DNA from 3 places in the Stenotrophomonas genospecies 5 genome. Region 1 is predicted to be linked to each of the others. Evidence: predicted binding sites of a transcription regulator. Region 1 holds the regulator's gene; each other region holds the start of a gene.
The links. Region 1 encodes FliA, which starts transcription of late flagellar genes. Its sites were predicted from a motif close to TAAAGTTTNNCNNNCNNNGGCCGATAA; they were not measured.
Positions count from the first base shown of each region.

Region 1 (9,924 bases):
TCGCGCCGGGGGCGGCGCCGCCGTGCAGCTGGTCCAGCAGGGCTTCGAACTCATCCTCGCTGATCAGGCCATCGTCGGCCTTGACCGGCGTCGCCACTGCGGTGGGGGCGTTGCTGCCGTGCAGCTGATCGAGCAGGGCCTCGAACTCGTCGTCGGTGATCAGGTCACCGGCAGCGGGCGCGGCTGCTGTGGGGGCGACAGCAGCCGGCGCAGCAGTGCCGTGCACGTCGAACTGGGCGATCAGGTCCGGCGGGGCATAGCCGGGTTCGTTGCCGGAAGACACGGCATCCAGCATCGATTGCAGGTAGTCCAGAGACTGCTGTGCGGCATCGAAGTGATGCGGCTGCAGCACCGCCTGGCCAGCGCGGGCGGCGCCCAGTGCCTCTTCGGCGGCATGGCACAGCTCGACCATGGCGGTGATGCCGAGGAAGCCGGCGCCGCCCTTGAGCGTGTGATAGCCACGGAACACGGCGTTGAGCTGGTCGGCGTCCTGCGGCGCCTGTTCCAGCGACACCAGCTGTTCGCCGAGGCGATCCAGGATTTCCTGTGCCTCGATGATGAAATCGGCGGTGATGTCGTCGGATACCGCGCTCATGCTTACAGTCCCAGGTCCGACAACAGGTCGTCGGCGTCGTTCTGAGAGACCGCGTGGCGGTCCAGTCCCTTCAGTGCCGGTCCGGCCAGCGCCGGATCGGTGCGATGCTGCTCCGGTGGCAGGCCCAGCGCGCCAAAGCCTTCGTGCACGCGGCGGACGATGCCGACCACGCGACGGATGATCTGTCCGGTCAGGTCCTGATAGCTCTGGGTCAGGGCAATCTCGGTCAGGTTGTGGCGGATGCGTTCCAGCTGCGCATCCTGCCCCGGCTGCAGGCCTTCGGCGCGCAGCTGTTCGGTGAGGCTGCGGCACTCTTCGGCCAGGTCCAGGGTGCGGTGCGTGGCCTGTTCGGTCATCGCCACCACATGGTCCAGGCGCGCGCAGGCGTCGTCCAGCTCGCCCGCCTCGCTGGGGACGGTCGGCAGTTCGCCCAGGGCCTGGCCCAGTTCGCGGGCCAGCCGTGACAGGCCGCTCATCATCGGCTGCGTGCGTGCGGCCACCAGGGCGTCGATGCGCTGGCGCCAGGCGCTCTCGTCGCCGGATTCGAGCGCGTCGAGGGCTTCCTGCAGGCGCAGGACGAGGGCGTTCTTGTCGACCGTGGCGTCCATCAGGCGCTGGCCGCCAGGCGTTCGAAGATCTTGCCCAGTTTCTCTTCCAGCGTCTGCGCGGTGAACGGCTTGATGATGTAGCCGTTCACGCCGCTCTGCGCCGCTTCGATGATCTGCTCGCGCTTGGCCTCGGCGGTGACCATCAGCACCGGCAGGGTCTTGAGCTTGGCATCGGCGCGGATCGCCTTGAGCAGTTCGATGCCGGTCATCACCGGCATGTTCCAGTCGGTGACCACGAAGTCGAACGGCTGGCTCTGCAGCATCGACAGTGCGGCATGCCCGTCCTCGGCTTCGGCGGTGTTGGTGAAGCCCAGATCGCCCAGCAGATTCTTGACGATGCGGCGCATGGTCGAGAAGTCGTCGACGATCAGGATGCGCATGTTCTTGTTCAAAGCGGAGTTCCTTTGTTGTTCAGTCGCCCGCGGTGGCCGTGGCCGCCGCAGGCATGTTCATTCTTCAAGCCCGGCATCCGCGGCCTCGAAGATCTTCAGCCGGCCGCGCAAGCGCAGCACGGCCTGGCCGTGGATCTGGCAGACGCGCGATTCGCTCACGCCGAGAACCGCGCCGATCTCCTTCAGGTTCAGCTCCTGCTCGTAGTACAGCGAGAGCACCAGCTGTTCGCGCTCGGGCAGATGGCCGATGGCCTTGCCCAGTTCGCGGCCGAACTCGCCACGTTCCAGGACCTGCTGCGGTGTCGGTCCGCCCTGGGCGACGGTGTCCAGTTCGCCCTGGTCTTCGATGCGCGATTCCAGGCTCAGCACCTGGCCGCGCGAGGCGTCCTCCATCAGCCGCAGGTATTCGGGCAGTGGCATGTCCATGGCCGCCGCCACCTCGGTGGCACTGGCTGCACGGCCCGTGGTCTGCTCCAGGCGGCGGATGGTGGCGGCCGCATCGCGGGCGCGCCGATGCACCGAGCGCGGTACCCAGTCGCCGCGGCGGATCTCGTCGATCATCGAGCCGCGGATGCGGATCGAGGCATAGGTCTCGAACGAGGCACCCTGGTCGGCGTCGTAGCTGCGCGAGGCTTCGATCAGGCCCATCATGCCGGCCTGGATCAGGTCGTCCACTTCGACGCTGGCCGGCAGGCGTGCGGCCAGGTGATGGGCGATGCGCCGCACCAGGTCCGAGTGCTGGGCGATGACCTCGGTCGCCGCCGAGCGCTGGACTTCCCTGTACTGGGCCGCGCCTTTCATGCTGCCACCCCGCGTTGCTTGAGGATGCGCTCGAGGAAGAATTCAACGCCACCGCGTGGCTCGGTGGGGGCCTGCCAGCGGGCGGTGCGACGGGCGATCTCGGTGATCGCCAGCGCCGCCGGGCTGGATGGATAGGCCTTCACCACCGGCTGCTGGCGCTGCACCGACAGGCGCAGCCAGTCATCCTGCGGCACGCAGCCCAGGTAGTTCAGCGAGACATCGGCAAGGAACTTCTCGCAGACCCGGGTCAGCTTTTCATACAGCACGCGGCCCTCGTTGGGGTCGCGCACCATGTTGGCCACCACCTGGATGCGGTCCACGCCGCGCTCGCGCGACAGCACCTTGATCAGTGCGTAGGCGTCGGTGATCGAGGCCGGCTCGTCGCAGACCACGACAACGGTGTCCTGTGCGGCCTGGCAGAAGGTCAGCACGCCATCGGTGATGCCGGCGGCGGTGTCCACCACCATGATGTCCAGCTCGCGTTCCAGTTCGGAGAACACGTTCACCAGGCCGATGTGCTCGGCCGGGGCCAGCTCGGCCATGTGCCGCCGACCGGACGCGGCCGGCACCACCAGCACGCCGTTCGGACCTTCGACGATCACGTCTTCCAGCGAGCAGCGGCCGGCGACCAGATCCGCCAGGGTGTGGGTGGGATTCAGGCCGAGGATCACGTCGATGTTGGCCAGGCCCAGGTCGGCGTCGAGCAGCAGCGTGCGCTTGCCCATGCCGGCCAGCGCCACGGCCAGGTTGGCCGAGACGTTGGTCTTGCCGACGCCGCCCTTGCCGCCGGTCACGGCGATGGTGCGCACAGGGCCGAGCGGCTCGCTGCGGGTGGCCGACAGCGGGAAGGTCTTGGTCAGCTTGGCGTACTCACGCGACGGCATGGTTCAACTCCGGGTTGCAGGGCATATCGGCCGCTCGGCGCAAATCTTCAAGGCGAAGTACAAGATTGGCCGCGCTGGCCCGGTGCAGGTCGTCCGGAACGTCCTGGCCATCGGTCACCCAGGTGATCGGCAGCGCGTGGTCTACCGCCACTGACAGGGCGTTGCCGAAGCGGCCGGTCTCATCCAGCTTGCTAAGCACCAGGCCCTGCAGGTTGGCCGCGCCGAAGCGGCGCACCACCTCGTCCATGTCGCCAAAGCTGGTATTGGCCGGCAGCACCAGCAGAGTGCGGACCTGGCGGGCGGCACGCAGCCACTGCAGCTGCGCGGCCAGGGCGCGGTCGCGCGGGCCCAGGCCGGCGGTATCGATCAGCACCAGCTTGTAGTCCTTCAGGCGCTCCAGCAACTGGTCCAGGTCGGTACCGCTGTTGGCTTCATGCACCGCGATGCCGAGCTGGCGGCCATAGCCGTACAGCTGCTCGCGGGCACCGATGCGCAGTGTGTCGGTGGTGACCAGGGCCACATCGCGCGGCGCGTGCTTCTCGGCGAAGCGCGAGGCGAGCTTGGCGATGGTGGTGGTCTTGCCGGCCCCGGTTGGACCGACCAGAGCGATCACGCCGCCTTCTTCCAGCGGATCGACCGGCGCGATCGGCAGCCTGCGCGAGATCAGGCCCAGCATCAGCCCGCGGCCCCGGTGGGCTTCGGTATCCAGCGGTATCTGCATGGCCACATCGCGGGCCAGCCCGGCATCGAATCCGTACTCGTCCATCAGGTCCAGGGCGGTCGCCCGCACCGGGCAGCCGCGCAGGCGCTCGTCGGTGAAGCGGTTCATCTCGCGCTCGATGACCTGGCGCATGCCGGCCACTTCGTGGCGCAGCTGGCGGATCTCGGCATCGTCCTGTGCAACCACCGTCAGTACCGGCGCCGGGGCAAGGAGCGGCGCCGGGGCCGGCGCGGTCTCCGCTTCAGCGGCAGCGGCAGGGGCTGGCGTGGTCTCGGCAACGTCCTGCGCGTACGGCGGCTCGGGGTGCACGGACTCGGCCTGCGCAGTGGCCGCAGTGGTGATCGGCAGCGGCGGCGGCAGCACTGCCGGCGCGGGGGATTCGTGATGCTCGTCCTGCGGCGGGTCGATCAGGAAACGGGCGCGGTTGGCGGGCGCCGGTGCGGGAGCCACGACGGCGCTCGCGAACGGCGCGAAGATCTGCTCCGGCAGTGCCGGATCGTTGACGGTGGCACGCGCCAGGGTGGCAGCGAAGCCGGAACTGCCGCGGGTGGGCACGATCTCGTCCGCACTGTCCAGGGTGCGGCCGGTGGCACCGACGGCCGCGCGGGCGAGGGCGGCCACGGCCGATGTGGTGGCGGTCACCGGCTGCTGGGCCGGTGTCGCGGAGCGGCGGCGGGTGACTGCGGCGATCACTGCATCCGCGGCGGTGCGCGGTTTCGGCGGCGGCGGAGCCACGTCGCGCCGCGAGGCTTCCAGCGCGCGTTGCACCGCGCTCTCGTCATAGTTGGCTGCGGCGACGATCTCGACGCCTTCCTCGATCCGGCGGTTGGACAGGATCACAGCATCGGGACCATGTTCCTTGCGCACCAGGTTCATGGCCGAGCGCATGTCGGCGGCGACGAATCGTTTGATTTTCATGCTGTGGTCACGGGACGGGGACGGCGGGGTGGTGGTGGGAGAACGCGGGTGGTCGGTGGTCTGCACGGAACGGGTTCCCCTTGGCATCTGTCTGTTGCGGTGGTTCGAAGGTGGTGTCTGTTTTCTGACGCATCGGTGGGCGGCGTCAGCTGATCGTTCCGACCAGCTTCAGGCGCTTGTCCTCCGGCACTTCGCTGTACGCCAGTACCGACAGCGACGGAACGCTGTGACGGACCAGGCGTGCCAACGCGGCACGTACCGGGCCGGGAACCAGCACGACCGCGGGCTCGTTGCGGGCTTCCTGCTTGCTGACACATTCGGCCAGACTCTGATGCAGTCGCTCGGCAAGCCCGGGTTCCAGCGCGGCGCCGTTGCCCTGCGTGGACTCCTGCAAGACGCGTTCCAATTGCGGGTTGAGGGTGAACACCGGCAGCTCCGCCGACATTCCGGCGATCTCCTGCACGATGAAGCGGCCGAGCGCGGTGCGCACTGCGGCGGTGAGCGTGGCCGGGTCCTGGCTGGACGGCGCGTGCTCCACCAGTGCTTCGGCGATCTTGCGCAGCTGGCGGATCGGAATGCGTTCCACCAGCAGGTTCTGCAGCACCCGCACCACGGCCGACAACGGCAGCGCCTTGGGCGTCAGATCTTCGACGAGCTTGGGTGCGCTCTTGGCGAGGTTGGCCAGCAGGTGCTGCACCTCTTCGTGGCCCAGCAGCTCCGGCGCATGCTCGCGGATGAGGTGGGAAAGATGGGTGGCGACCACGGTGGCCGGGTCGACCACGGTGTAGCCCATGGTTTCGGCCTGGGCGCGCTGGTGCGGCTGGATCCAGGTAGCGTCCAGGCCGAAGGCGGGATCCTTGCCGGCGATGCCGTCCAGCGGGCCGAGCGCACTGCCGGGGTCCAGCGCCAGTTCGCGGTCGGGATGGATCTCGGCGGTTGCCACCGGCACGCCATGCACCAGCACGCGGTAGCCGTTGGCCGGCAGTTCCAGGTTGTCGCGGATGTGCACGGATGGAATCAGGAATCCCACGTCCTGGGTCAGCTTGCGCCGCACACCCTTGATGCGTGCCATGAGTTCGCCGCCCTGATTGCTGTCCACCAGCGGAATCAGCCGGTAACCGACCTCCAGCCCCAGCGGGTCGACCGGGCGCAGTTCGTCCCAGCTCAGTTCCGCGGTGGGGGCCGGCGCCGCCGGTCGGCCCAGCGCACTGACCGCGCCGGGGTCGCTGCCGGCAGCGTCGCTCGGGGCCGGGGCCTGTCCCTTCCGGTACAGCTTCCAGGCGATGAAGCCGAGAATGGAGGCAAGCGTCAGGAAAGCGACGTTGGGCATGCCGGGCACCAGGCCGACCAGGCCGATGATGCCGGCCGTGATGGCCAGGGCACGGTACTGGCCGAACACCTGGCCGGTCATCGCCTGTGCCATGTCCTGCGAGCGCGAGGCACGGGTGACCAGCATCGCCACTGCGCTGGAAACCAGCAGGGCCGGCAGCTGCGCCACCAGACCGTCACCGATGGACAGCAGGGTGTAGGTCGCAGCGGCATCGCCGAACGGCATGCCATGCTGCAGCACGCCCACGGCTAGGCCACCGAGCATGTTGATGAACAGGATCAGGATGCCGGCAATCGCATCACCGCGGATGAACTTGCTGGCGCCGTCCATCGCGCCATAGAAGTCGGCTTCCTCGCGGACCTCCTCGCGGCGCAGCTTGGCTTCTTCGCGCGTCAGCAGGCCGGCGTTGAGATCGGCATCGATGGCCATCTGCTTGCCGGGCATGGCGTCGAGGATGAAGCGCGCGGTCACTTCCGAGACACGGCCGGCACCCTTGGTGATGACCACGAAGTTGATGATGGTCAGGATGGCGAACACCACGATGCCGACCGCATAGTTGCCGCCGATCACGAATTCACCGAACGCGGCGATGACCTTGCCGGCCGCGTCGTGGCCGTTCTGGCCATTGAGCAGGATGACGCGGGTGGAGGCCACGTTCAGTGCCAGCCGCAGCATGGTGGTGACCAGCAGCACGATCGGGAAGATGGTGAAATCCAGCGGGCGCTTCACGTACACCACCGCCAGCAGCACCATCAGCGAGATGGCGATGTTGAAGGTGAACAGCGCATCGAGCACGGGCGCCGCCAGCGGCACCACCACCATCGCCAGCAGCGCCAGCACGATCAGCGGTGCGCCGAGGCCCTGGCGGATCATCTCCAGCAGCCGGCGGGTGTTGAATCCGGACGAGGCCTGCGCGCTCATGCCCGGCCTCCCTTGCCGAATTCATCCACCTCGATGTGCGGGGCGCCCGGCATCGGGCCGGTGCGCCAGGCGCGCAGCTGGTAGACGTAGGACAGGACCTGGGCCACGGCCGAATACAGTCTCACGGGGATTTCCTTTCCGAGTTGGCCTTCCCGATACAAGGCGCGTGCCAAAGGCGGGGCGGAGACGATGGCGACCTTGTTGCCATCGGCCACTTCACGGATGCGCAGGGCGGTCTCGTCCACGCCCAGCGCCACCACGGTGGGCGCGTTCATGGCGCCGCCCTCGTACTTCAGGGCCACGGCGTAGTGGGTCGGGTTGACCACCACCACGTCCGCGGTGGGCACCGCTTCCATCATCCGGCGGTTGGCCATCTGCTGCTGGAGCTGGCGGATGCGGCCCTTCACCTCCGGGCTGCCTTCGCTTTCCTTCATTTCCCGCCGCAGTTCCTCGCGGGTCATCTTCAGCTTGCGCATCCAGTTCCAGCGCTGGTACGGCGCGTCGATCGCCGCCAGCACCAGCATTGCCCCGGCGGTGGCCAGCAGCAGTCGCAGGGTGAAGCCCAGGCCATCGGTGATGGCGGTTTCCAGTGGGTGGTGGATCAACCCGCGCAGGGTGTCGAAGCCGCTCCACACCACCAGTCCGGCGGCGACGCCCACGAACGCCACGCGCAGCAGTGACTTGGTGAATTCAGCGATGGCTTCCGGCCCGTACAGACGTTTGAGGCCGGTCAGCGGGTTCAGCCGATTGATGTCGGGCATCATCGCTTTGGCCGACCAGCGCAATCCGCCCATCACCAGCGGGGCGACGAAGCTGGCCAGCAGGCAGACCAGCACCAGCGGGGTGATCACCAGCATGAACTGCAGCAGCAGGTCGCCAAAGTGGCCGAACAGTTCCTTCGGGTTCTGCCGCAGCCCCTGCTCGGGACTCAACGCCTGTTTCATCCATTGCGTGGCACCACGGCCGATCGAGCCGCCCATGGCCATCACCGCCAGCACGCCGCCACCGAACACCGCGGCGGTCCCCAGTTCGCGGGAACGCGGCAGGTTGCCCTGTTCGCGGGCTTCGCGCAGGCGTTTTTCGGTGGGTTGTTCGGTCTTTTCGCCGGCGGATTCGTTCTCGGACATCACGGGCACTGCGGCAGGGGATGCCGGGGTGCCTGCAAGAACTGTTCCGCGGCGCGGTTCACCGCCGGGGCAGCGCCGATGCTAGCCGGGCAGGGCCGGCCGCAGCGGGATGCTCAGCGTGCTGTCGCTGTGCCAGTCCACCTGCAGGGGCTCACCGGCATCGGCGGCTGACTCGTCGCTGACATCGCGTCCGGTGCCGTGGTTCACCTGGTGCATGGCGTCCTTGAGCACGTCCACCTTCACCAGCAGCCGGCTGCCCGCGCCCACACGGCGGGCGACCATGCGGGTGCGATCGAAGGGCAGGTCGGTCCATCGCCCCGGCACCAGCAGCTGCCGCGTGGTCGGGTCGCGTACGTGGCTGGCCCGGCCGACGTAGTAGGACAGCTGCATCCGGCGCCCATCGGGCAGCAGCTCGTACACGGTGACCGTGAAGTCCATGTCGCGCTTGTTGATGCGGACCTTCAGATCGCCCGAGAAGCGTCCGATCAGGTCCATCGGTGCTGCGAAGGGCTCGGAAAGGAAGGTCAGTGCCGTGTCCGGCTCGTCCCCGGCGGCCATGATCGGGAACGGATAGTAGCCATGCCGGACTTCCTCGCGGTCGGCAAGGTCCACCGTCTGCCGCAGCGTTCCCGGCGTTGGCCGCTGTTCCTGCAACGGGTGATGGTCGCCCTCAGCGGCTGTCGACAGGTAGTACGTGCGATGGCCGCCGGCAGCGGCATCAAGGGTGGCTGCATGCCCCCAGGTGTTGCTGCCCATCAGCTGGAAGTTGACCTGGTCGGCCAGAAGCGCCGGGCGCGGGGCACCGCGAAGTACGTGGTCCAGCCACTGGAAGGTCAGCGCAGGCGTATCGAACTGCGCGACCGGGTCCACCGTGTAGCCGCGCAGCTGCATCGGCTTGCTGGCGGCCTGGGCACCGCCGTGGTCATACGGCCCGATCAGCAGGACATGATCGGCGTCCGGCCGGTAGCGCATGTGATCGGTGAAGTACTGCAACGCGGAAATCTGGCCGTCGTCGTAGTAGCCGGTAATGGTCAGCACCGGAATGCGGATGTCCCTGAAGTCTTCGGCGTACGGCACCATGGCCTGCCAGTAACCATCATAGGCCGGGTGGGCGAGCCAGCGCTGCAGCCAGGGATTGGGGGTGCCATCGATCTGGTCGATCTGCCGGTACGGCCGGCCGGAGGCATACCAGCGGCCGGGCAGCTGTGACCACCGGTCCTGCTGCCCATAGGTGTCGGCATCCAGCATCGGGCCATTGGCCACGTAGAAGGCCCAGCCGTAGTTGGCGCTGAGGAATACGTTGTTCTCCATCGGCAGGCCCTGGCCCGGAATGGCAGCCACGTAGGGCACGATGGTCTTCAGTGCCGGATGGTGATGGCGCGCTGCCGCCCATGCGGTGAATCCTTCATAGCTGCCGCCATACATGGCGACCCGACCGTCGCTCCAGGGCTGGCGGCTGACCCAGTCGATCGCGGCATTGGCGTCCACACCGTCGTGTTCGTAGGGGGCGATGGTGCCTGTACCCTGACCTTTTCCGCGTGCGTCGACCACGATGCCGGCGTAGCCGTGGGCTGCGGCCAGCAGCATCTTCAGACGGTTCTTGGGCGGGTCGGTGTAGATGGTGAAC
Region 1 is NZ_JBTMUW010000001.1:903,180-913,103, forward strand. Features, by position in the region: gene ACX9OW_RS04225 (chemotaxis protein CheA) at 1-595, opposite strand, end outside; gene ACX9OW_RS04230 (protein phosphatase CheZ) at 598-1,203, opposite strand; gene cheY (chemotaxis response regulator CheY) at 1,203-1,595, opposite strand; gene ACX9OW_RS04240 (RNA polymerase sigma factor FliA) at 1,653-2,396, opposite strand; gene ACX9OW_RS04245 (MinD/ParA family ATP-binding protein) at 2,393-3,280, opposite strand; gene flhF (flagellar biosynthesis protein FlhF) at 3,267-4,919, opposite strand; gene flhA (flagellar biosynthesis protein FlhA) at 5,065-7,170, opposite strand; gene flhB (flagellar biosynthesis protein FlhB) at 7,167-8,297, opposite strand; gene ACX9OW_RS04265 (CocE/NonD family hydrolase) at 8,379-9,924, opposite strand, start outside.

Region 2 (9,924 bases), 1.2 Mb from region 1:
TGGCGGTCTCCGGTAGTGCACTGCGGCAATGGATGGGGACGCCAGCCTATTCACGCCCTTGTGAAGGCGGGGTCGCGGAACGCGATGCAAAGAAAAAGCCGCTGGCGAACCAGCGGCTTTTCCAGAACAGCGTGAAGAAAGAAGTTATTACTTCTTGGCTTCTTCAGCAGCGTCCTTGGCCTGCTCGGCGGTGCCTTCGGCAGCCTTGGCAGCGTCCTTGGCCTGTTCAGCAGCAGCGTCGGTAGCGGCGCCAGCAGCCTGGGCAGCGGCGTCAGCCGAAGCGTCAGCAGCGGTGGCGGCGGTGTCGGCGGCCTGCTGGGCAGCGTCGGCGGTCTGGGCGCCAGCAGCGGCGGCCTGATCGGCAGCAGCCTGGGCTTCGGTGGCGGCTTCGTTGGCCGAAGCAGCGGCGTCCTGGGCAGCTTCCTGCTTCGAGCAGGCGGCCAGGGCCAGAGCCAGGGACATCGCGACCAGCAGCTTGTTGATGCTCATTGTGTGAATCCTCGTCGTTAGATTAGGCAACGCGCAACTGCGCGCCGACAACATGATGACAAGCCACGTTTGGCTGTCAAGCGATCCCGCATTCATTTTTGCGAAATCGCAGTTAAACCTTTTTAAATCAATTCGATGGCAATTGCGGTCGCCTCGCCACCACCGATGCACAGGGTGGCAATGCCGCGCTTGCCACCGCGCGTGCGCAGGGCGTTGACCAGGGTCACCACCAGGCGTGCCCCGGATGCGCCGATCGGATGGCCCAATGCGCAGGCCCCACCATTCACGTTGAGCTTGTCGTGGGGAATGCCCAGTTCGCGCATCGGGGCCATCGCCACCACGGCGAAGGCTTCGTTGATTTCGAACAGATCCACCTGGTCCAGCGACCAGCCGGTCTTCTGCAGCAATGCGTGGATGGCGCCGATCGGTGCGGTGGTGAACCACTCCGGCTCCTGCGAATGCGTGGCGTGGCCGACGATGCGTGCCAGCGGGGTGATGCCGCGGGCCTTGGCGTCTTCCTCGGTCAGCAGCACCACGGCGGCGGCGCCGTCGGAAATGCTGGACGAGCTGGCAGCGGTCACGCTGCCGTCCTTCTTGAATGCCGGGCGCAGGGTCGGAATCTTGGCGATGTCCGAGCGGCCGGGCTGTTCATCGGTGTCGACCTCGACCTCACCCTTGCGGGTGGCCACCTTCACCGCGACGATCTCGTCGGCGAACGCACCGTTGGCCTGCGCCGCCTGCGCGCGCTTGACCGATTCGATGGCGTAGGCGTCCTGCTCCTCGCGGCTGAACTGGTACTTGTCCACGGCGCACTCGGCGAATTCACCCATGGCCTTGCCGTCGTAGGCGTTGACCAGGCCATCGTGGGCCATGTGGTCCACCGCCTGGAAGTTGCCGAAGCGGTTGCCGGTGCGCGAGTTGGGCAGCAGGTGCGGCGCATTGGACATCGACTCCATGCCGCCGGCAACCACGACCTTGGCCGAACCGGCTTTGATCAGGTCATGCCCGAGCATGATGGTCTTCATGCCCGAGCCGCACACCTTGTTGAGGGTGCTGGCACCGACGGACAGCGGGATGCCGGCGGCGATCGCGGCCTGGCGGGCGGGCGCCTGGCCAAGGTTGGCCGGCAGCACGCAGCCCATCAGGACTTCGGAAACGTCGCTGGCCGGGACACCGGACTGCTCCAGCGCTGCGGCGATGGCGGCCGCGCCGAGGGTCGGGGTCGGCACACCGTTGAACTGGCCGAGGAAGGAGCCGATGGCGGTGCGTTTGGCGGCGGCGATGACGATGTTGGACATGGCAATCTCGTTGATGCGTAAGCAATGTTCGGAAAGGAGACCGGGGGGCGTTGGATGCGCTCCGGTTTCCCGGCAGACTGCGTGGGGGTCGGCCCAAGTATAGAGGGTCGGGGATGGCTGCCGCTGGATGGCGCCGCATGCCCGCCGGGATGAAGGCGGGCCAACGTTCATGGGATGGAATCGATGGAACGCACGACGATGGCACGGTCGGTCCTGGCAGCGGCGCTGGCGATGGCGCTGACGGCGTGTGGGGGCGGAGGTGGCGGTGGCAACGTGCGCGTTGACCCGCCGCCCACCACGCCGCCGCCCGCACCACCGCCGCCGACCACGCCGCCCCCGCCCAAACCGCTGGAGCCGGCCTTCGATGCGCACCTGTCGGTCACCCATGCGGGTGCCGCGCAGGCCACCGGTGCCACCGGCAAGGGCGTGCGCATCGGCATCGTCGATTCGGGCGTGCAGCGCACGGCCGCCGCGCTGAACGGGCGGGTACTGGCCAACCTCACCTACATCGACCCTGCCCGCAACAATCTGGGCGTGGACGATGTGGTCGGCCATGGCACTGCCGTCGCCAGCCTGGCCGCGGGCGCAGCGGTCGGGCGCTGGCCCGGCGGCATCGCGCCCGGTGCGCAGATCGTGTCGGCGCGGATCATCTCCGACAAGCCGCCGGCGGACGACGGCAGCGGCCAGGGCAATTCCTTCAGCGGCACCCTCGGCGTGGCCCAGGTGCACCGCGACCTGATCAGCTACAACGTCAAGGTGATGAACAATTCCTGGGGCGGTCTGTACTGGACCGACCTGCCCACCACCGCCCAGGTCGCCGGCGAGTACCGGCCTTTCGTCATCAATCACGGCGGGCTGGTGGTGTTCGCCGCGGGCAACGACGCGCGCAGCGAGCCCAGCAGCCTGGCGGCATTGCCGGGCCAGGCGGGCGTGGCAGGCTCGCGGCCGGCTGCGGATCTGGAGCGCGGCTGGCTGGTGGCCACGGCCGTCGATCCCTACGCGCCAGACACGCTGGCCGGTTACGCCAACGCCTGCGGCCAGGCGGCACGCTACTGTCTGGCGGCGCCCGGCAGCGCGGTCTATCCGGATGACGCGGGCACCAGCTATTTCTGGAACTACGGCACGTCCTTCGCCGCACCTCTGGTGTCGGGCGCGGCCGCGCTGGTGTGGGAGCGGTATCCGTACTTCGACAACAACCTGGTACGGCAGACCCTGCTCGGCACGGCCAAGGACATCGGCGCCCCCGGCGTGGACCCGGTGTTCGGCTACGGCCTGCTCGACATCGGCAGGGCCATCAACGGGCCGGGACGTTTCGACTGGGGCGACGTGATTGCCAATGTCGACGCAGCATCCACCGGTTCGGTCTGGAGCAACGACATCGTCGGCAGTGGCGGCCTGGTCAAGCAGGGCGCCGGCGTGCTGGCGTTGACCGGCAACAGCAGCTACAGCGGTGCCACCCGCATCGAAGGCGGTGTGCTGTCGCTGCGCGACGGCGGCGTGATCCGTTCCAGCGTGAGCATCCTGCCGCAGGCCGATCCATCATCCAGCGGCCTGCAGTTCAATGGCGGCACGCCCCGCGTGGTCGGCAACGTGACCAACGGCAGCAGCGTGTTCCTGACCACCGCCAATACCACGGCGACCATCGAAGGCAACTACGTGCAGCAGGCCGGCGCACAGCTGATGATCGCGCTGGGGGCCAACGCGCTGCAGGTCACCGGCAGCGCCCGTCTGGACGGTGGCGTGCACGTCCACGGATTCGTCGATGGCTACGTGCCGCAGGACGGTACCCGGCAGGATCTGATCCATGCCGCCGCCGGCGTGACCGGCACCTTCAGCACCGCGGCCACATCCAGTGGCCTGCAGGGGCTGGCCCTGCTGCAGACCAGCTATGGCTATGACAGCAACAACGCATGGTTGAACCTGACCCGGATCAGTGTCACCGCCGCTGCGCGTGGGCTCGATGCCGGTGTGCAGACAACTGCGGCGCGGCTGGAAGGCGCGTTCGTCGAACTGGACGGCAACCACGCGTTGCAGGATTCGCCATTCGGTGGTGCAGCGGCCGGCCTGCAGCGCAGCACGGGCCTGGCGGCCACGCTGGAGAGCCTGTCCGGCAAGGCCCACGCGCGTGCCGAGGCGGCGACCTTCGACAGCATCGACATGTCGCGACGCGCGGTGGCCGCCCGTTTCGATCGCGTGCAGGCTCTGCCTGCGCTGCGCGGTGCCTGGCAGAGCACGTTGGGCGAGGCAGGGCAGGGCAGTTTCGCTGGCAGCGCCACCGACAGCCGGGGCTGGATGGCCGGTCAGGACGTGCCGCTGGGCAGCCATGGCCTGCTGGGCATGGCGTTCGGTGAAACACGCAGCAACGGTGGCAGTGCCTTCAACGGTGATCGCGGGCAGGACCGCCAAGCGCAGGCGCAGCTGTATGCCGGCTGGAGCGTTGGGCGCGGTTATGCACTGGCGCAGTTCGGCGCAGGGCGGTTCACCCGCGAACTGGACCGGCAGCTGCTGCTGGGTGCAGGTGCCTACGGCGTTTCCGCGCGCTACGGCGGTCGATTCAGCAGCGCCAGTGTCGAAAGCGGCTATCGCTTCGGCACCGTCGGCGCGTCGTTGACACCGTATGTCGGTGCCAGTGCCACGCGGGTGGATACCGCGGCGTTCAACGAGCGCGGCGGCTTCGGTTTCGGCCTGCGGGGTGAAGCCAATCGTGCGCAGCGCAGTCAACTGCTGGCGGGGCTGCGCGGCGAGCGTGGCTGGGGACGCTGGACGCTGCGCGGGCACGCCGAATGGCAGCAGCGCCTTCAGGGCGGCGCCGGGGAGTGGCAGGCCAGCTTCGTCGGTGTCGACGCGTGGGCACCGTTGCCCGGTGCCGACTCATCGCGTGGCAGCGCGCTGCTCGGGCTTGCGCTGGAGTCGTGGTGGGGACGGAGTGGCCGTCTGAGCCTGGGCATCGATCAGCGTGTCGGCGGTGATGACGCACGGCAAGCGGCGCTGCGTTACAGCGCCGGGTTCTGATCCATCATGGGGTTGCCGGCGCCCGGAGGGGCGCCGGGCCGAGGCCCGGCAGGGGCGGTCAACCGCCGCGCAGATTGCCCAGGCGCGGGGTGCTGCGGCCCAGCGGCATCTTCAGCTTGCCGATCGACAGGATGCGGCTCTCGGCGATTCGGTCGGCCGCACGTTGCGGCGCGATGTTCTCGCGCTGCGACAGTTCAAAGATGCGTGTCAGGTTGTGGTAGATGCTGCGGATCAGGCGCATCGCGCGCTCGCGGTTGTAGCCATCGATCTCCAGCGACACGTTCATCACGCCACCGGCATTGACCGCGTAATCGGGTGCGTAAAGGATGCCGCGCGCGTGCAGTTCATCGCCGATTTCCAGGCTGGACAGCTGGTTGTTGGCGGTGCCACAGATGATCTTGGCCTTGATCCGCGGCAGGGTGTCGGCATTGATCGAGCCTTCCAGCGCGCACGGCGCGAAGACGTCGGCATTCACTTCGTGGATCTCGTCCGGCTTCACTGCTTCGGCGCCGAAATCGCTGACTGCGCGATCGACCAGGGCCGCGTCCAGGTCGGTGACATACAGCTTCGCGCCGCGGTCGCGCAGCAGCTTGACCAGTTCCATGCCGATGTGGCCCAGGCCCTGCACTGCGATGCTGGTCTTGCCCACTTCCTCGTGGCCGAACTTGAAACGCATCGACGCCATCAACGCCTGCAGCGCGCCGTAGGCGGTGAACGGTGCGGGATCTCCGGAGCCGCCATGCACCTGGTGGACGCCGGTCACGAACTGGCTTTCCAGGTAGATGTTCTCCATGTCGTTGACGTCGGTACCGACGTCTTCGGCGGTGATGTAGCGGCCACCCAGCGAATCGACATAGCGACCGAAGGCGCGGAACAGGACTTCGGTCTTGTCCGCTTTCGGATCGCCGATGATCACCGCCTTGCCGCCACCGACATTGAGGCCGGCCAGCGCATTCTTGTAGGTCATCGTCCGGCTCAGCCGCAGCACGTCGGCCAGCGCTTCGTCGGTGCTGGCATAGGGACGCATGCGCACGCCGCCCAGGGCCGGGCCCAGGGTGGTGTTGTGGATGGCGATGATCGCCTTCAGGCCGGCGTCATGGCTGTGGCAGAACACCACCTGTTCGTGGCCGGTGGTGGCGAGGGTTTCGAATAGCATGGCGTCTCCGATGGTGCGAACGGCGGCGAACTGCAGCGAACGACCAGTGAACGGTAGGGTCCCAAAACAAAAAAAGCGACGTCGTCGGTGCAGGGGGACGGGTCGCGCGGCGCCATTCTAGTCCATTCCCCGAGTGTCTGCCGTCGACGTCGATGGGCACTGCGGGTTAAAGAAGATGAAAGCGCGGCCGATGCTGCGTCGATGGCCAGTGGCCGGATCGTGTGAAGAGACAGAGACGGGCCATGGCGAGCGCAGTACGACATCGACAGGATCACGGCCGGTGACGCTGGCCTGGGCACGCAGGGTACGCGGCTGGCTTGCGTCGCTGACCGGCGCGGCGCCGTCGCGTCTGTCGGCGGGGCCGCGTCAGGCGGTGGCCGCTGCGGCTGCCCGCCTGCAGGGAGACCCAGTGCCCCCGGGAGAGATCGCCGCGCAGCTGCAGCGTGGCCTGCACGCGCTGGCGCTGTACCCGCGACTGGCGGGCGAGCCCGGCCCTGTCGATGCCGCCAGCGCCGGACTGGCACAGGCGGTGGCGGACGCGCTGCAGGATCGCGACTGGGCGACGCGGCAGCTGCCGCGCCGGCCGCAGCTGCTGCCGCAGCTGATCCAGACCGTCAACGATGATGCCGCCTCGGCACGGGTGATGGCGGCGATCATCGGCCAGGATCCGGTACTCACGGGCAACCTGCTGCGTATCGCCAACAGTCCCGCGTACAAGGTGCACGAACGCCCGGTCGAGAGCCTGCAGCGGGCGGTGACCCTGGTCGGCACGGAAGGCGTGCGGCAGATCATCAGTGCGGTGCTGGTGCAGCCGGTGATGCAGGTTCAGTGCGAGCGGTTCCCGCAGTTCAGCACGATCACCTGGGAGCACGCCCTGCTGGCATCGCGTGCTGCTGCCGACCACGCACGCAGCGTGAACTCCGGCGATGCCTTCGCTGCGCAGTGGCTGGGCCTGGTGCAGGGACTCGGTGCGGCGCTGGTGATGCGCCAGCTGCTGCAGGAAGCCCAGGCGCGCGGCGAGGACGTGCAGCCGGCCCTGGCCCTGCAGCTGCTGCAGCAGTGGTCGTTGCCGCTGGCACAGCGGGTGGCCGCCGCCTGGGAGCTGCCCGACCCGGTGCACCAGACCCTGGCGGCCGACGCCTCGGGCCCGCTGTCCGACAGCCTGCGGCTGGGCAGCGCAGCGGCGGCGGCGAGCCTGCTGTGCCGGCATGGCCACGCCACCCAGGGCCGGATGCTGGCCCTGCTGGAGCAGCTGCCGTCGGCACCGCCCCATGCGTTGCGCTGGATCTGGCGGCGCCTGCATGGTCGCAGCGTGGAAACACTGGACGACGCCCCGCATGAAGGCGAGGCCAGGGCACACTGAGCGCTACAGCTGCGATTCCACCGGCAGCCAGCTGATGATCCGCGACAGCCAGCGCTGGCGCCGCGTAGCACCTGGCTCGTCCTCCACCCAGCGCGGCGGAGGCTCACGCTCCAGCCAGCGCAGCCGATCGCGGTTGTCCACTGCCAGCCACCAGCTGTGCCTGGCGTCGGCCAGGCGCAGGTACTCGTCGCGCAGCTGCGCGCCCAGCACGGGGTCGTCGAACAGCACCCCCATTTCGGTGTTGAGATAGGCCGAGCGCGGGTCGAGGTTGAAGGAACCGACAAAGCCACGGCGGTCGTCCACCAGGAAGGCCTTGGTGTGCAGGCTGGCCCCGCTGCTGCCGAACAGGCCTGCATCGCCCGCCTGGCCCTGTGCCTTCAGCTCATACAGGTGCACGCCGGCGTTCAGCAGGGGCACGCGGTAGCCCATGTAGCCGCCGTGCACGGCCGCAACGTCGTTGGCGGCAAGGGAGTTGGTCACTATGCCCACGTGCACGCCGCGCGACGCCATTGCCGAGAGCCCGTCCAGGCCCTCGTTGCCCGGCACGAAGTAGGGCGAAATCAACAAGGCCTTGCTGCGCGCAGACTCCAGTTCACCGATCAGCCCGGTAACGAGCCAGCTGCCGCGGTCGTCGTTGCGGTGTTTCATCGGCGGATCCGAGACGATGCGCACGGTGCTGCTCCAGTGCAGCGGCTCGGGGCTGGGACGCTGCCGATGGCGTGATTCGGCCACGCGCGCAAGATAGGGCCGGGCAGCATCGCGCTGCGCTTCATGGTCGGACTCACGCACCAGAAGGCGAAGCTGCGCGTCGGTATGGAAGGCCAGCGCGGAGACCGGAATCGCCGCCGGGCTGTTCCAGTAGTCGTCGAATATCCGGTTCGCCTGTGCAACGGCAGGGCCGGCGACCAGCAGGTCCAGGTCCTGGAAGTTCACATCCGTGCGCGCGCTGAAATACTCCTCGCCGATGTTGCGGCCACCGACGATGGCGACACGGCCATCGGCGATCCAGCTCTTGTTGTGCATGCGGTGGTTCACGCTGAAGAAGCGCTGCACCATCTCCACCATGCGCAGGATGCCGCTGCGGTTGCGGAACGGATTGTAGAGCCGGATCTCGATGTTCGGATGCCGGTCCAGCGCCATCATCAGCGCGTCCTTGTCCTTGGCATTCATGTCGTCCAGCAGGATGCGCACGCGCACCCCGCGCTCGGCGGCGTCATGCAGCGCTCTGGCCATCAGGTGACCGATCAGGTCGTCGTGCCAGATGTAGTACTGCAGGTCCAGACTGCGCCCGGCCTGCGCGGTGATCATCGCGCGCGCCGCGAATGCATCCATGCCATCGCCGAGGAAGGCCACGCCGGATTGCCCGGGGTGCGCCTCCTGCAGCGGCACGACCTGCTGGTCGATGCGGGTCTGCGCCGGTTGCAGCGGCAGTACGTGCGACGGCTCACCGTGCGCCTGTGGCGTCAGGTGGTCGGCCAGCAGCAGTCCGGACAGGACCAGCAGCAGGAGGATGGCGAAGATGATCGCAACGACGCGCAACAGGCGTCGCCACACAGGCGCAGGCGGGCTCATGGCCCCATGCTAGTGGATCGGCGTGCCGCGCGGCGGCGCGCGTCAGAACCGTTCGTCGCTGCCCACGTAGCGCCACTGTCCCGGCGGCAGCGGGCCCAGTGCCACCCGGCCGATGCGCAGGCGGCGCAGGGCGGTGACCTGCAGGCCAGCGGCAGCCACCGCGGTCTTCAGGCCCTTGGCCGTCAGCCCCTTGCCGGCGAAGCGCAGCCGCTGCTCGCTCTGCCAGCTCGCCTTGGCCCCGCCCGACTCCTGCTGCAGCCGGGCCAGCAGCCAGGGGCCCCGTTCCGGCCCGCCTTCTGCCACTTCGACCAGATACTCCTGTTCGGTGCGGCCGAGATTGCGCTGCAGGTGGGCCAGCGTGGCCGGGTCCTGGCTGACCACGACCAGGCCGCTGTCTGCCGCGGGCAGGGACGCAGCCAGCTGCAACCCGTGGAAATGGCGCTGCAGTGGCCGGATGCCGCTGGCGTCCAGAGCGCTGTGGCTGTTGCTGCTGACCAGCGCACACAGGGTTTCGGCGGCAGCACCAGCCGGCTTGTGCAGCAGCATGCCCACGCGCTCGGCCTTGCTGTCATTGGCCTGTTCATCGACCACGATCACCGCAGTGTCATCGACCGGGCGCTGTGGCTGTTCGACCACCTCGCCATCGACCGTGACCCAGCCACCTTCAATGTAGCGCCGCGCTTCGCCGCGCGGGATGCCGAGCAGGGCGGACAAGCGTTTGTCGAGGCGTATCGGTTCCATGGGCGGGCAGGTCGGGCGGGGGCCGCGCAGTGTAGCCCCTGCGCGCGGTCAGCGCTGGCTGCGGTTGGCCAGCTCGGTCAGGTACAGGCGGGTGTCGAATTCCAGCTGCAGGTAATCGGGCTCCATGTGATGGCAGAGCTGGTAGAAGGCCTTGTTGTGGTCGGCTTCCTTCAGATGCGCCAGCTCGTGCACCACGATCATGCGCAGGAAGGCGGCCGGCGCCTGCCGGAACACCGTGGCGATGCGGATCTCACGGCTGGCCTTGAGGCGGCTGCCATGCACGCGGGAAATGG
Region 2 is NZ_JBTMUW010000001.1:2,133,207-2,143,130, reverse strand. Features, by position in the region: gene ACX9OW_RS10000 (hypothetical protein) at 1-1, opposite strand, end outside; gene ACX9OW_RS09995 (hypothetical protein) at 148-489, opposite strand; gene ACX9OW_RS09990 (thiolase family protein) at 612-1,787, opposite strand; gene ACX9OW_RS09985 (S8 family serine peptidase) at 1,971-4,799, shown strand; gene ACX9OW_RS09980 (Glu/Leu/Phe/Val dehydrogenase dimerization domain-containing protein) at 4,858-5,955, opposite strand; gene ACX9OW_RS09975 (HDOD domain-containing protein) at 6,236-7,318, shown strand; gene ACX9OW_RS09970 (phospholipase D family protein) at 7,322-8,890, opposite strand; gene ACX9OW_RS09965 (RNA pseudouridine synthase) at 8,933-9,631, opposite strand; gene ACX9OW_RS09960 (M48 metallopeptidase family protein) at 9,680-9,924, opposite strand, start outside.
Region 2: a site for FliA is predicted at 6,123-6,149, ahead of ACX9OW_RS09975 (HDOD domain-containing protein). Genes of this name have one in related genera too.

Region 3 (9,924 bases), 1.3 Mb from region 1:
GCCTGATCAACGAAGCCCAGGCCTACGCTGCCAAGGTCGTGCCGGAAGCACGAGGCCAGGCCTCGCGCGCCCGTACCACCGCCGAAGGCTACAAGCAGGCCGTGGTGTCCAAGGCCGAGGGTGATGCACAGCGCTTCAGCCTGCTGCAGGCCCAGTACAAGGATGCGCCGGACGTGACCCGCAAGCGCCTGTGGCTGGAAACGGTGCAGCAGGTGCTGAGCGAGAACCGCAAGGTGATCGGCGGCGATGGCCGCCAGCTGATCTACGTGCCGATGACCGGCGATACCCGTCCTGCGACGTCGGCCTCCGGCGTGCCGAATCCGGACGTGGTGATGCCTTCGTTGCCGGGTACCACGGCAGCGGAACCTTCCCGTGACCCGGGCCGGCCCACAGGCCGCCCGACCGGGCGACCGAGCGGCCGTGAGGAGGGCAGCCGATGAAGAGTCCAATCTGGATCGCCGTGATCGTGGCGGTGGTGCTGGGCCTGCTGGGCTCGGTGTACGTGGTCCGCGAGGACCAGACCGCCATGGTCCTGAACCTGGGCAAGGTGGTGCGCTCGGACATCAAGCCGGGCCTGCACTTCAAGCTGCCGATCGTGGAAACGGTGAAGGTCTTCGACCGCCGCTTCCAGGTGCTTGATACCGCCCCTGCGCGTTACTTCACCGCCGAGCAGAAGGACGTCAGCGTCGACTTCTTCGCGATCGGCCGCATCTCCAACGTGGGTGACTACTTCCGCGCCACCGGCGGCGATCCGCGCATCGCCAATGCCCGCCTGGCACCGATCATCACCGACTCGCTGCGCAACCAGATCAACTCGCGCACCCTGCAGCAGCTGGTGTCCGGCGACCGCACCGAGCTGATCAACGAGCAACGCAAGAACATCAACGAGGCGGTGGCGGGGCTGGGCATGCAGATCATCGATCTGCGCATCAAGCAGGTCGATCTGCCGACCGACAGCCAGGTCATCAACGACGTGTATGAGCGCATGCGCGCCCAGCGCAAGCAGGAGGCCGCCAAGCTGCGCGCCGAAGGCGAGGAACAGTCGCTGACGATCCGCGCCCAGGCCGACCGCGACAGCACCGTGCTGATCGCCGAAGCCGAGCGTGATGCCCAGCGCCTGCGCGGTGAAGGTGATGCCGATGCCGCGCGCATCTATGGCAAGGCCGGTTCTGCCGATCCGGCGTTCTACGCCTTCTACCGCAGCCTGGAGGCCTACCGTGGCTCCATGACCGACGGCAACGGCGTGATCGTGCTCGACAAGAACGACCCGTTCCTGCAGTACCTCAAGAGCGATCGCTGAGGTCGCACGCACTACCCACGGGGCCCGGCCAGATGCCGGGCCCCGTGCCATTTCTGGAGTTCCCGATGAAAGACCTGTTCGCGGCCGTGTGCCTGGTCGCGGTGCTGGAAGGCCTGTTCCTGTTCGCGGCCCCGCTGGCCTGGAAGCGCATGGCCGAGCGCCTGCTGGACCTGCCTGGACCGGCCCTGCGCAGCTTTGGCGGCCTGATCCTGCTGGCCGGCCTGAGCCTGCTGTGGTGGGCACGGCATTAGCAGCGGGTCATGTTCCTTTCCGCAGGAAAGGGATCTGACCCCGTTTCGGGCCCCTGACCGCTGGGTGAAGCCGTCCGTCGGAAAGGTGGCACCCGACCCCGGAAACCCGGATAATGCACAAAAGCCGGACGGGCCTCCCCCGTTCGGCTTTTTCCGTGTCTGGGCCATCCATCGCCGGCCGCTCCCCGTTTGGAGCCGCCATGACCGCGCTGGCCACCCCCGCCACGGTTTACCCGTCCGCGGCCCCGATGGCCGCAACAAATCGAGGAGCCCGTCATGGGTCAGTCTGTCGTAGTGTTGGGTGCCCAGTGGGGCGATGAAGGCAAGGGCAAGATCGTCGATCTGCTCACTGAGGAAATCGGCGCGGTCGTGCGCTTCCAGGGCGGCCACAATGCCGGCCACACGCTGGTCATCAACGGCAAGAAGACCGTCCTGCACCTGATCCCGTCCGGCATCCTGCGCGACGACGCACTGTGCCTGATCGGCAACGGCGTGGTGATCTCGCCGGCCGCGCTGCAGAAGGAAATCGCCGAGCTGGAAACCTCCGGCGTGGAAGTGCGTTCGCGCCTGAAGATCTCCCCGGCCGCGCCGCTGATCATGCCGTACCACATCGCCCTGGACCAGGCGCGCGAACGCGCTGCCGGCGGCAAGGCGATCGGCACCACCGGGCGTGGCATCGGCCCGGCCTACGAAGACAAGGTGGCACGTCGCGGCATCCGCATCGCCGACCTGCATTACCCCAAGCAGCTGGAAGAACTCCTGCGCACCGCGCTGGATTACCACAACTTCGTGCTGACCAAGTACCTCAACACCGACGCGATCGACTTCCAGAAGACCTACGACGAGGCACTGGCCTTCGGCGAGTACGTCGAGCCGATGAAGTCCGACGTCGCCGGCATCCTGCACGACCTGCGCAAGCAGGGTAAGCGCGTGCTGTTCGAAGGCGCGCAGGGCGCGCTGCTGGACATCGACCACGGCACCTATCCGTACGTCACCAGCTCCAACACCACCGTCGGCGGCGCACTGGCCGGCGCCGGCGTGGGTGCCGATGCGATCGACTACGTGCTGGGCATCGCCAAGGCCTATGCCACCCGCGTCGGCGGCGGTCCGTTCCCGACCGAACTGGACGATGAGATCGGCCAGGGCATCCGCGACCGCGGTGCCGAGTACGGCGCCTCGACCGGCCGTCCGCGCCGCTGCGGCTGGATGGATATCGTCGCGCTCAAGCGCGCCGTGGCCATCAACGGCATCAGCGGCCTGTGCATCACCAAGCTGGACGTGCTGGACGGCATGGAGAAGCTGAAGGTCTGCATCGCCTACGAATACCGCGGCAAGCGTACCGAGTACGCGCCGCTGGACGCGCAGGGCTGGGAAGAGTGCACCCCGGTGTACCTGGAGTTCCCGGGCTGGAGCGAGAACACCCACGGCATCACCCAATGGGATGACCTGCCGCCGGCCGCGCGCGCCTACCTGCGTTCGCTGGAGGAGCTGGCGGGCTGCCCGATCAGCATCGTCTCGACCGGCCCCGATCGCGACCACACCATGGTCCTGCAGGATCCGTTCGCCTGAGGTAGCGCCGGGCCATGTCTGGCGTGGTGGTAACGCTGTTCAATTGAAAAAAGAGCGCCGCGACTCCCTGTGGGGTCGCGGCGCTTCAGTTTGGGCCGGTTTCATCTGTCGGCGGTGGCGCTGTCAAGTGCAGCCACGGAAGCCGACACCATGACCGCTCGCAAGACCCCGCCGTTCCATGTTGTTGAGCCCATCAACGACGACGCCAATCCCGCCGACGATCTCAGCACGTTCCAGGGCTGCCTCACCCGCATCCGTGATGGCGAGGGCTCCGATGGCATGTTGTGGCCGGAGGAGAACCTGTCCGACGGACGACGTCAGTCCTTGGCGCGGATCGACCGTGCGGCCGTGGGCATCCTCACCGCGGTGGAGATGCTGCATGCGGCCAACCGTTGCGCCACCATGGCGACGCCGCGCAGGCACCTGGACGAAGGTGGGGTGGAAGGGCTGTTCTTCGCCTGCCGCGAACTTGCCGAGCTGGTCTGCAGAGAAGTCAGGCCGGCCTGACCCCCTTCCGCATGTGCGATGCCTGGCCTCGCCATCTGGCGAGGTATCGGGTGGGTTCACGCGCTTCAGACTGACTTCCACGCTGGCGCGCGTTCGGGCGTGCCGGGCTCCGGCATCACCCGTGCTGGAATCGGTTGAGTCCGCTGGAATTGCCGCCTCGTACTTCGGCTATGGGCGCGGCGACGCACGTCCGCGCGGGCGTTCCTGGCTGCGGCTGACCGTGCTGGAGGTCTGTGGCCGTTCTTCTTCTGGCAGCCCCTGGCACTGCTGTTACTGCTTGCCGGTGGCGGGCTGGCGACCGCCAGCATCGCGCTGCGGCGGTGGCGACGCCGGTAGGCCGGGCCATGCCCGGCGGGGTACTTGTCAGATACCCAATACGGCTAGGATCGTGCCCAAATCGGGCATCACTGCGACTGGCTCTGCCACGCGGCACACGCGCTACCCTCCCGCCTGCAACAGCGGGTACGGATTGATCGATTCCCCCTTCCACCACTGCTTCTCCGGCCCCAGCACGTGCACTTCGAAATGCAGGTGCGGGGCCTCGGCGCTGGCGTTGCCGGTGCTGCCTACGTAGCCAATCACCTCGCCACGCTTGATCACCTGCTTTTCGGCCAGGCCATCGGCATAGCGTTGCAGGTGGGCGTAGTAGTAGCACCAGTGCCCGCTCGGCTCGAACTGGTAGATCGTCAGCCCCCCACGCTTGCTGTCGAACAGCTTTTCCACCGTCCCATCGGCCACTGCCAGCACCGGAGTTCCTGCGTCGGCCATGATGTCGATTGCATCATGCACGCGCCCTTCGCTGCGGGCATCGGTGAAGGTATCGCGCAGCTGCGAAGGCAGTACGCCCTGCACCGGCAGCAGCAGGCCGCTTGCCGCATCGGTGGCGCTGGACGGCGGCACCGCCGTGGGAGCCGCAGCGCCCACACGCGGCGTCGCAGCCGCAACCTCCGGCGCCGCAGCCACCGCAGGTGGTGCTGCAGGCCGGGCAACCGCTACTGGCTCACCCGCATCGCGGCGCAGCCACCAGCCCATTCCCACACCCACCAGCACGCCCAGCACGATCAACTGCGAAAGTCGCATCGGTTCACTCCTGCATCACCACGGGGACAGAGGTATCCACCGCATCGGCCACGCGCAGTGCATCCCAGTTGGTCATGCGCACGCAGCCATGCGATTCAGTCTTGCCGACATGCCCGGGTACCGGCGTTCCGTGCAGGCCATAGTGGGGTTTGGACAGATCGATCCAGACCCGGCCGACCGGATTGTTCGGACCGGGCGGCAGCGTGGCCTTCTTCTCGCCTTTGCGCGCATCCCAGAACAGCTTGGGGTTGTAGTGGAACGGCGGGTCGCGATGGACGCCGAGAATCTTCCATTCACCGATCGGCAGCGGATCGTGCTGGCTGCCGGACGAAACCGGCACCTGTGCGATCACCTTGCCCTGCGCATCCAGCAACTGAAGAGTGGAATCGGACTTGTCGACCACGATCTTCGCCGCCTTCGGCAATGCCGCGGGGGCGATGTTGGGCACCTGGATACGGCTGCCGGCCTTGGCCAGATCGACGCCGGGGTTGAGCAACTTCAGAAGGGCAGGGGACGCGTGGAAGCGTTCACCGAGCGCTTCCTCGACGCTGCTGTAACCCAGCGACTTCAGCTTTGCCTGTGCGGCGGGTTTCTTGGGAATGGACTGGAACGGACCGGCAACATCCTCGGCCGTCAGCGTGTAGTTGGCCAGCGGCGCGATCGTCTCGGCCTGGAGAGCCTCCCAGGTGCTGTCGTCCAGCTCTCCGCTCACCGTCAGGCCGTGTGCCGCCTGGAAGCCGGCCACGGCCCGATGCTGGTTGCTGCCGACTTCACCGTCGATCTCGCCCGGGGAGAAATTGGCGCGATCCAGCAACACTTGGGCGTGCAGCGGCGAGCGGGCTGCTGTATCGGGTCCGGCCTTCTCGGCAATGGGCTCCGGCAGCTGGGCCGGCGGCGGTACCTGCGCGAAGGCGGGCGACACCAGCAAGGACAGGGCGAGCAGGGCGGGGCGGTACACGGGCATGAAGATCTCCGGCAGATGGCAGCTCCACCCTGCCCGCAGAGGCTGCGCAGCCTCCGTGAAAGCAACCTGATGCCGGCATGAGCAGGGCAGCCCCGGCGTGGCTCAGGCCCTTGTCGCAGAAGTACGGGGCGGGGCCTCACCAAGGTGAACGGCTGCCGACGCCGGTGCTTGTTGCCGATCAAGATTGCCGGTGGCGCGGCCGATACGGGCGCATCCCCCCGTTTTGGATGTACCCATGGATTACTTGAGGAATGTCAGGGTTGCCTGGCGTCTTGGGCTGGGCTTTGGCCTGTTGCTGCTGCTGGTCGCCGCGGTGGTGGCCACCGGCGCCACCGCCAGTGTCGTGCAGAAGCGCGCGATGCAGCAGGTGGTCGACGTCAGTGTGGCCAAGGTACGCCTGCTGTCGCAGATGCTCGATGCCAACAACCAGATGATGGTAGTGCGCCGCGAAATGCTGATCCGCCAGGGCGAAGAGCGCGGCAGCGACGAGAAGCGCATTGCCGACCTGGTCAAGCGCTACGAGGCGGATTGGTCCGCCTATCAGGCCCTGCCGGGCGATGCAGAGGGCAAGGCCATCGCTGAAACCATCGCGGCCAAGCGCGCCCTTGCGCGCCCGCTCAACAAGCAGACCAGCGAACTGATGGAGCAGGGCGACTACCCCGCTGCCGTGGCACTGACCCTGGGGCCGGTGCAGGAAGCGGCCAACGGCTGGAACAAGGCGTTGTCCGAGGGAGTCGACTTCGAAGAGAAGGAAAGCCGCGAGGCCGCCGCCGAGGCGATCCGCCTGGGTGAACGCAGTCTGCTGCAGTTGCTGGTGCTGGGAGGCGTGGCCCTGCTGGTCGGCATTGCCGCCTCGGTGATGATCGGTCGCAGCCTGACCGGTCCGCTGGCACGCGCGGTGAACCTGGCCGAGCGCCTGTCCAAGGGCCAGCTGGACCAGGAATTCCGCCTCGGCGGCCGTGACGAGCTGACCCGGCTGGGCGAGGCGATGGCCAGCGTGCGGCAGAGCGTGCAGGCCGCCATCGGGGCGCAGATGCACATGGCCGAGCAGCACGAGGCGGGTGCGATCCGCTACCGCATGGACGCCAGCGCGTTTCCGGGCGATTTCGGGCGCATGGTGCAGGCCACCAACAGCCTGGTGGAATCACACGTGCAGGTGGAACTGCTGATGGCCGAGGTCATGCAGCGCTATGCCATCGGCGACCTCAGCCGCGACCTTCCGGACTATCCCGGCGAGAAGGGTACGCTGACCCGCACCCTGGCCGCAGTGAAACAGAGCCTGCTGGCAGTCAACACCCAGATTGACGACCTGGTCCGCGCGGCGCGCGCCGGAGATTTCAGCGTGCGTGGGGATGCCAGTGCGTTCCAGTATCAGTTCAGGGCGATGGTCGAGCAGCTCAACGGCATGATGGCCAGTTCGCAGGCCAGCATCGCCGACGTCTCCGATGTGCTGCGCGCGGTCTCCGGGGGCGACCTCACTGCGCGCATGGACGGTCACTACGACGGCGTGTTCGCCCGCATGCGCGACGATGCCAACACCACCACAGCCCAGCTGACCGGCATCGTGCGCGGCATCCAGGACGCTGCCGACAGCATCAACACTGCCGCGCAGGAGCTCGCCGCCGGCAACAGCGACCTGTCGCGCCGTACCGAACAGCAGGCCGCCAACCTGGAAGAAGCGGCGGCATCGATGGAAGAACTGACCTCGACCGTCCGCCAGAATGCCGAGCTGGCCCGCCAGGCCGACAGCGAGGCACACGCTGCCGGCGCGGCGGTGCGGGCCACCGAACAGGCAATGGCACAGATGGCATCTGTGATGGGAGAGATCGATCAGTCCTCGGCGCGCATCTCGGAAATCTCCACGGTCATCGATGGCATCGCCTTCCAGACCAACATCCTGGCCTTGAACGCTGCGGTGGAAGCTGCCCGCGCGGGTGAGCAGGGCCGCGGCTTTGCCGTGGTCGCCAGTGAAGTGCGCACGCTGGCGCAGCGTGCGGGCATCGCCGCCAAGGAGATCAAGGAACTCATCGAAGAGGCGGCAGGCAAGGTGCAGAGCGGTCTGGCGGTTACGGTCGAGTCGGAAGCAGCCATTGCCCGCTTGGCACAGGCCAGCGCACGCACCAACCAGCTGATGAGTGACATCGCTGCGGCGAGCAAGGAACAGGCGGCCGGCATCGAACAGGTCAATCAGGTGGTGGTGCAGATGGATCAGGTGACCCAGCAGAATGCCGCACTGGTGGAAGAAGCCACTGCCGCCAGCCGCGCGCTGGAAGAGCAGGCCAATGCGCTGACCGCGTCGGTCGCGGTGTTCCATATCGAGCAGAGCGGTGCAGTCCGCACGGTGGCAGCACGCGCGGCCTGACCGTCGGCAGCCGCCTGCAGGCCCGGGCCGCCACGTGTTCGCGCGTGGTGGCCGGTCAGTCCTGCATGCGGCGGATGCGGCCGTCCTCGATCTTCCAGATCACGTCCTTACCCGTGGAGACGTACAGCGGCGAGCGGGCCCACAGGCTCCAGAACACATGGATCTCGGTCGGTGTCGGGTCCTGCAGATGGGTGATGAACATCGCCGCACCGGGTGGCGCACGCTTCAGCTGGATGCAGCTGTGGGTGAAGGCGCGGTGGGAGACGATCCGGCCGCGGGCGATGTCGAGACGATGCGTGCCGCCCAGCGGAACTACGGCAGGATCGGTGGTGGCGGGCAGCAGGTAGACCGTCCACGCATCGGCGGCCGTACCGGGCGCCGGAAGAACCACGCTGTTGTAGGTCTGCGCGCAGGCGTCGAAGGCGCTGTTCAACGCCAGCGCCCGTGCGGCGGCAGCGCCGGCCTGGTAGGTCGTTGGCGCCGCTGGAACATCCAGAGTCTCGGTTGCGCCGGTCATCCTTCCCTGCGCGTCGGTGGCGGCCCTATACAGGACCACTGCGCCGTCGCCGATCATGCTGACTTCGTAGTGGCTGCCGCGCTGTTCGGTTATCCAGCCCCTTACCCGGGTGTCGCCGCGCATGCCCTGTTCGAGCAGGGCGTCGGTTGCGCGCTCGGCCGCCAGGTCGTGCTCGAACATCTGCCGGCCACGCGCTTCAGCCTGTGCGACGGCCTGCGCGGTACCCACATCGTCCGCTGGCGCGGCGGGAGCCCGCGCATTGCCGGAAACGGCCGGTGACGCGGCGCAGAGCCACGCCAGCAGCCCCAACATGCCAGTCCATCGTTTCATGGCCCTTTCCTCCGCTCTGCGCCCTGCGGCACCGTGGAGTATGCCGCAGGCCGGTGGTCTACCGCGCGCCACCTTTTTCGGCGATGCTCGCTGAAAAGGGGAGCGGGCATGGACAACAGGGAACCGGAAGGGACCTATGGCGATGTGCCGCGGGTGCAGGGCATCGAGGTGGCTGCGGCGCCACCGGAGCCGGAAGCAGCGACCGACTGGTCGATGCTGCCGCTGACCCGTGGTGATGATGACTCGGCGGTGATGCAGGCGCTGTCCCGCATGCGCCGTGAGCCGGCACTGCTGTTCACCACTGCCTATCTGCTGCTGTCGCTGCTGGGGCTGTGGTGCAGCTTCTGGTTCTACCGGGGATTCGAGCTGTCGATTCTGGATTACCTGCAGCCCAGCGATTTCCTGGTGGCCGGCATCCGTGACCCGGCCTATGCACTGCTGCTGGCTGCGGGCGTGCTGCTGGTGCTGCTGGTGAGCTGGCCGGACACGCTACGGATGCGCAATGCGGCCAAGCTCGAGCAACTGCGCGCACGCAACTGGGCATGGCGGGCGGTGCTCATGCGCTCGGTACTGACCAGCTGGGAGGGCGTAGGTCTGCGGCCGCTGACGGCGATGACCCTGGCCGTGGCCGCTTTCATGGCCATCGGCGCGGCCAACTACGTGCAGGTGCGGGGGCAGCAGATCCGCAACGAGGGACGTGGGGAAGTGATCCGCCTGCAGTTGAACGGCGACGCGGCGCCCTTGCCTGGCACCGCGCGCCTGCTGGGCTCCAGCAGCGCATTCCTGTTCGTCTGGTGGCCGCAGCAGCGACGGGCCGAAGCGATTCCGATCGCTGCGGTGCGCAAGCTGCAGGCGGTGGCCGTGGCGGCACCCGCGCCCAAGGGCCGGGCCGGCGATTGACTGAGCCGTGGCGCCTCCGGGTGCTCATGCTGCCCGGCGTGCGCCACGTCACCGTGCAGGGCCGCAGGCATCGTGTGCCCGCTGCGCTGCCGGGTGCATCTCAACCGCCTGCGCGGGTCCGCGCGGCCTTCTTCGCGGCGGTCG
Region 3 is NZ_JBTMUW010000001.1:2,198,240-2,208,163, reverse strand. Features, by position in the region: gene hflK (FtsH protease activity modulator HflK) at 1-440, shown strand, start outside; gene hflC (protease modulator HflC) at 437-1,300, shown strand; gene ACX9OW_RS10280 (DUF2065 domain-containing protein) at 1,366-1,551, shown strand; gene ACX9OW_RS10275 (adenylosuccinate synthase) at 1,828-3,120, shown strand; gene ACX9OW_RS10270 (hypothetical protein) at 3,271-3,627, shown strand; partial or broken gene ACX9OW_RS10265 (hypothetical protein) at 3,700-3,963, shown strand; gene ACX9OW_RS10260 (M23 family metallopeptidase) at 4,066-4,707, opposite strand; gene ACX9OW_RS10255 (L,D-transpeptidase family protein) at 4,712-5,671, opposite strand; gene ACX9OW_RS10250 (methyl-accepting chemotaxis protein) at 5,907-8,033, shown strand; gene ACX9OW_RS10245 (hypothetical protein) at 8,089-8,880, opposite strand; gene ACX9OW_RS10240 (hypothetical protein) at 8,989-9,780, shown strand; gene ACX9OW_RS10235 (hypothetical protein) at 9,881-9,924, opposite strand, start outside.
Region 3: a site for FliA is predicted at 5,851-5,877, ahead of ACX9OW_RS10250 (methyl-accepting chemotaxis protein). Genes of this name have one in related genera too.